Arachidicoccus terrestris: one gene and its partner. The protein of the gene in region 1 binds, or shares a complex with, the protein of each later gene. Links are inferred from orthologs where the notes say so. Each region holds a gene or a part of one and is shown on either strand. Other genes may lie near its edges.

Region 1 (3,179 bases):
AAATCGGTCGACTGCCGGTACACGGAGAAAAATAAAGCGCGGGTTTTTTCCTCCCGTCTTGAGACCACCCGGACATTAGGGGAGGCGATTTTGGCCTGCCAAAACCCACCTAAGCTCTGGATCAATAGCAGTACGGCGACTATCTACCGTCATGCTGAAGACCGGAAAATGACCGAGAAGGATGGAGAAATCGGCACAGGGTTTTCGGTAGAAGTGGGTAAGGCCTGGGAAAAGGCTTTTTTTAGCTTTCAGCTGCCGGCTACCCGACAGGCAGCACTCAGGATTGCTATTGTGCTGGGAACGGACGGCGGCGCACTGGCGCCTTATGTAAGAATGGCCAGATTTGGTGTTGGCGGGCCGCAGGGTAATGGCCGGGAAATGTTCAGCTGGATACATATCGATGATGTGGTGCGTATTGTCCGCTTTCTGGAACAGCGCCAGTTGTCGGGTGTGTTTAACACGGCTGCTCCCCATGCGGTTGACAATAAAACATTGATGCGATTATTGCGTCAACAGGTTAAAATGCCTATCGGATTACCAATTCCGGCACCCTTGCTCCGGTTAGGGGCAGGTATTATCGGTACCTCCAGCGAGCTATTGCTGAAAAGCAGGTGGGTGTACCCGGAACACCTGTTAAAAAATGGTTTTACCTTCCTTTATTCTAATCTGGAGGATGCGCTGGCCGAATTGCTCGGGAAGGACCGGAAAGGGTAGTCGCTATACCGGCATTAAATTGGCTGGTTTTTAGCCTACAGAATGGGCAAAATGCCTTATTTTCGCGGTTGTATTTTAATAAATTAAACATAATCAAATTCTATGGCATACGACGTAATAGTGATCGGAAGCGGTCCTGGCGGTTATCCGGCAGCTATCCGCGCTTCTCAGCTGGGATTAAAAGTGGCAATTATCGAAAAAGAACTGCTGGGTGGCATCTGCCTGAATTGGGGTTGTATCCCGACAAAAGCACTTTTAAAAAGTGCCCAAGTGAATAATTATTTTCAACATGCTGATGCTTATGGACTTAAAGCGGAGAAAATTGAAGCGGACTTTGCAGCTATCATTAAGCGCAGCCGTGGCGTGGCGGACAAAATGTCCAAAGGTGTCCAGTTTTTGATGAAAAAATATAAGATTGACGTGGTGATGGGTACGGCTACCCTGAAATCCAAATCTCAGATTGAAGTGGTTGCTGCCGATGGCAGCAAGCAGACGCTGGATGCCGGTAATATTATTATCGCAACCGGGGGAAGGAGCAGAGTCCTGCCCAGTATTCCCCAGGACGGCAAAAAGATCATTGGTTACAGGGAAGCCCTGGTCCTTTCAGAGCAGCCAAAATCTATGGTGATCGTTGGTAGCGGCGCGATCGGAACTGAATTTGCCTATTTCTACAACAGCATCGGCACAAAAGTGACGATCGTTGAATTTGCCGACAGAGTGGTTCCTGTTGAAGATGCCGATGTGTCTAAGGAGCTGGAAAAACAATTTAAGAAACAAGGTATCGAGATCTATACCAGCGCGAGTGTTGAAAGCGTAGATACCTCAGGTGCCGGAACTGTTTCTACGGTTAAGAAAAAAGACGGATCCACTTTTACAATTGAGGCGGACATCGTACTCAGCGCGGCAGGTGTCGTTGCCAATGTTGAAAATATAGGGCTGGAAACCTTGGGTGTTACCGTTGAAAAAGGTAAGATTGTTGTTGATAAATATCAACAGACAAATGTACCGGGTGTATATGCCATCGGCGACTGCACGCCTCATCAGGCGCTCGCTCATAAAGCCGGCAAAGAAGGTATCAATGCTGCGGAGCATATCGGTTTTGTCAATAAGAAACTGGAACACCAGCCGGAGGGTATTGATTACGGTAATGTGCCGGGATGTACTTACTGCCAGCCGGAAATTTCTTCTGTCGGGATGACTGAAGCACAGGCAAAGGAAGCGGGTTATGAACTGAAGGTAGGTAAGTTCCCGTTCATCGCTTCTGGTAAAGCTGCGGCTGCCGGCGCGACTGAAGGTTTTGTAAAAGTCATTTACGATGCCAAATATGGTGAACTGCTCGGCGCACACATGATCGGTATGAATGTTACCGATATGATTGCCGAGGCAGTGGTAGCCCGTAAACTGGAAACCACGGCCCATGAGATCTTAAATGCAATCCATCCTCACCCAACCATGAGCGAAGGCTTTAAAGAAGCTACAGCGGTAGCTTATGGAGAGCAGACCGATCTTTGATCTCTAGCGAGAATAATGAATAGTGATTAGCTTGGAGTGGTTATACGCTGCGAAGTAAAGTCACATACATCATAGGCCCCGGGGAATCAAAACTGATTTTTCGGGGCTTGTTATGTTTGGCGGAGTTGAGATTAAAAACGCCAGCATTCCAAATGGGGCGGTTCCTTAGATTCCCGGAAGTTTATACCTCACCCTAAAAACCCTTTAATTGACAAGTTTTTTCTTCATATAGGCTGGGTTAGATGAATTAGGGTCTGACGTCAGAAATACCACGAAATATATACGATATTATGCGCCGAACAAATCTGTATCTTTTGTAGAAGGAGCTGTTTTCAACACGATAGTGTCGGTGCCAGATTTTTCAATGATGAACGAGGTGGAACTTTTGATGACAAGATAAATGACAGGATAAATGACAAGATAAATGATACTGTAAACGATATGGTAAATGATACTGTAAAACGGAAGTTTAGTCATATAATCCTGTCAGTGTACTTGAGTCCTTGCATCAAGACTGGAAAATTAGTTTTTTTAATTAGCGTCAGCAGAATTACGATTATCCGAGATATAAAGCTGCTGTCTCATTTGGTATTCTATAAAGGAGCCAGTAAAACAGGTGGGTATTTCCTGGATGATGCGATTAAAACAAGATTGGACAATGTCGAGCGTGATTAAATAGATGTGGCAATAATGTATTAATAAAAAAAATAATATTTACGTCTTGATTGGTTTTTCAGGAATAGTCGCGAACTTATTTTATTTTGCACGCTATCCAACATATAGATGACAGAACCATAAAGTATGGAAAATGTACAAATTCAACCAGTGTCCATAACAGAATTAGCGCTGTTGAGAGAAATCGGCATTGCGACTTTTACAGAAACCTTCGGGCCTCATAATGCCAAAGCGCAGATGGACCGATATGTGGCCACCTCTTTTGCTTTGGATAAGAT
Region 2 (2,838 bases), 2.6 Mb from region 1 along the record:
ATTGCTTAGCGCTTCGAGTATTACTCCATCCTGTTTTATAAGTGGTTGTTTCGCCATACTATTTTTGGGAGCGCAAAGATACAATTAATAGGCGGAATAATAAAAATTAATTCCTCAAAATATTTATACCCTGCGCAAGTTCTTGAAATTCAACCGCAAATTTAGATCATAATTTGCAAATATTAAAGCGAATTTAAGATTATTTTTTAAGAGATTGTTTAAGATTGGACGGGTTCTGCACAAAAAGCAGGATTAGCCGGGGCATTTTAGTCTCCGCTCTTCCATTATACGCCTTCTGCCTGCTTATCAAAAAGGAGACAGAACCCCGAGTGTTGGCAGTTAGATAAAATCACCTTTAAACACCCTATTTTTCGATTTAACCAATTAATTTTGCCCGGGCGTTTCGCATCTACATCTTTTTGATGTAATTTCACGCCCTCATTATTAAGCAAAAAGACGTGCAGGAATCCATCTGCGCAATTGAAAAATGATACCATTATGGCCGAAGTGATTAAAATGCCGCGATTAAGCGACACCATGACAGAAGGAGTTATTGCCGCCTGGCATAAAAAAGTGGGTGACCCTGTTAAAAAAGGCGACTTGTTGGCTGAAATTGAAACAGATAAGGCCACAATGGAACTGGAAAGCTATAAAGAAGGCACCTTGTTACATGTAGGCGGCGGAGATGGCAGCAAATTGCAAGTAGATGATTTACTGGCCATTATAGGGAAAGAGGGGGAAGATATCAGTGGTTTGATCGGTGGCGGCCCGGCTCCGGCTGAAGCAGCGCCCGCTGAAGCACCTAAAACAGAAGCCCCCGCTACGGAACAAAAACAGCAAGCCAGTACTGGCGAGCCGGCAGCACCGGCGGCTACCCTGGATCTGGCCAATATGGAAGAAGTAGTGCTCATGCCGCGCCTAAGTGATACTATGACGGAAGGTGTGATTGCTTCATGGCAAAAAAATGTCGGTGATGACGTTAAGAAAGGTGACGTACTTGCTGAAATAGAGACGGATAAAGCCACCATGGAGCTGGAAAGCTACAAGGATGGTAAATTATTATATCAGGGCGCTCCTGCAGGAGATAAAATAGAAGTTAATCATCTGTTAGCCATCATTGGTGGTGACAATGTAGATGTCGAGGCGATTGTAAAGGCATCCAAAGCAGGCGAAGGTGGAGCCCCTACACCAGCAGAACAACCAAAAGCGGAAGCGGCCCCTGCTGAGCAAACAGCCGCGCCTGCTGCTCAGTCCTCTGCTGCTCCCACAGCCGCCCCGGCACAACAGGCTGTTGTGAACGAAGGGCGCATTTTTGCTTCTCCGCTGGCTAAAAAGCTGGCAGAAGAGAAAGGCGTTGACTTAAAATATGTAAAAGGATCCGGTGATAATGGCAGAATCGTCAGAAGCGATATTGAAAACTATACACCTGAGGCAGTACCTGCAGTTGCTACTGCCACCGCAGGCGCTGCACAACAGCCGCAGGTTCCTGCCGGACAAGTATCTTTTGAAGAGGTTCCGGTTTCCCAGATGCGTAAAACCATCGCCCGCCGTCTGGCAGAAAGCAAATATTCTGCGCCGCATTTCTATCTGACCATGGCGATCAATATGGATGCCGCGGTTGCCGTCCGCCCTAAACTGAACAAAGAAGGGCAACCCAAGATCAGTTTCAATGACCTCGTTATAAAAGCCGTTGCTGTCGCTCTGAAAAAACACCCGGCCGTCAATAGCAGCTGGTTGGGCGACAAGATCCGTATCAATCATCATGTTAATATCGGTGTCGCTGTCGCTGTGGAAGACGGCCTGCTGGTACCTGTTGTTCGTTTTGCAGATACCAAGCCCCTGACAGTGATCTCTCAGGAAGTGAAGACCTTCGCAAAGAAGGCAAAAGACAAAAAGCTGCAACCTTCTGATTGGGAAGGCAACACTTTCACTGTAAGCAACCTGGGAATGTTTGGCATCGACCAGTTTACCGGTATTATTAACTCGCCGGATTCTTGTATTCTGGCTGTGGGTGGTATCTCCCAAGAACCGATCGTTAAAGATGGCCAGATTGTGGTAGGCAATATTATGAAAGTCACCCTGAGTTGCGACCACCGCGTGGTCGACGGCGCTTCCGGATCTGCCTTCCTGCAGACCCTGAAGGAACTATTAGAAGAACCATTGAGAATGTTGCTCTAAAAAACACCACTCTCAAAAAGATACAAAAGGATGCATATTATTATAGCATCCCAAGTTCAAGAGTAAGCGAAATCCCTTCCGCCACAAACAGCGAGAAGGGATTTTCATTTTTTCGCCCTCTTTTGACTGACCTAAAGGCAATACGGGTGCGACGCAGCGTATTGCATCCTGATCAGTCGAACGACATCAGAACATGGAATACACTAAAAATACTGCTTTTCCTAATGTGAGGTATCCAGACATCAAGTCCAGGATTAATTAAACGGACCTGCTTCAAACCTAGGGCATAAAAACACCCCAAAGCACTCTCAGTGAACAAAGGATCACTAAAATACCCACGCAAATATACATGGTTTTGATCGGCAGTCTACCGGAAAGACGGGCTGCAAACGGCGCGGCCAGCATGCCGCCGAAGATCAGGCCGGCGATCACCTGAAAATGCATCTGCCCGAATACGATGATAAAAGTTGCTGTACTTCCGATTGAGGTAAAGAATTTGGTGAAGGTAGAAGACCCGATAGTATAGAGCGGGTCCCTTCCGCCGGAAATCAGCGTACTGGTAACTAATGGCCCCCATCCGCCGCCAAAGGCATCCAGAAACCCACCAACAAAAGCGACCGGGCGCACATTGACAATCTTGCGGTGCCTTTGTAATCTTAG

The links.
Region 2: the proteins of lpdA (region 1) and K9M52_RS12370 are in contact, whole or in part, in a crystal structure (PDB 1EBD), measured with the Geobacillus stearothermophilus proteins. The link is inferred for Arachidicoccus terrestris from one-to-one orthologs. Residues at the interface, in WP_049624544.1 of Geobacillus stearothermophilus: Pro340, Ser341, Asp344, Tyr345, Arg403, Asp406, Val408, Glu431, Ala432, Gly433, Asp438; in WP_033016211.1 of Geobacillus stearothermophilus: Ile130, Ala131, Met132, Pro133, Arg136, Arg140, Glu141, Asn155, Arg157.

Annotation. Positions count from the first base shown.
Region 1 is NZ_CP083387.1:570,169-573,347, reverse strand. What follows is about bases 105-3,021. They hold lpdA (dihydrolipoyl dehydrogenase), read left to right. Parts: upstream 105-816; coding sequence 817-2,226; downstream 2,227-3,021. Other genes in these bases: K9M52_RS02230 (TIGR01777 family oxidoreductase), read left to right, coding at 105-714. In the rest of the region: more of K9M52_RS02230, read left to right, coding at 1-104; K9M52_RS02220 (GNAT family N-acetyltransferase), read left to right, coding at 3,028-3,179. UniProt on the Escherichia coli protein: Lipoamide dehydrogenase is a component of the glycine cleavage system as well as of the alpha-ketoacid dehydrogenase complexes.
Region 2 is NZ_CP083387.1:3,187,404-3,190,241, reverse strand. It holds K9M52_RS12370 (pyruvate dehydrogenase complex dihydrolipoamide acetyltransferase), read left to right. Parts: upstream 1-498; coding sequence 499-2,178; downstream 2,179-2,838. Other genes in the region: K9M52_RS12365 (TSUP family transporter), read right to left, coding at 2,458-2,838; infA (translation initiation factor IF-1), read right to left, coding at 1-57.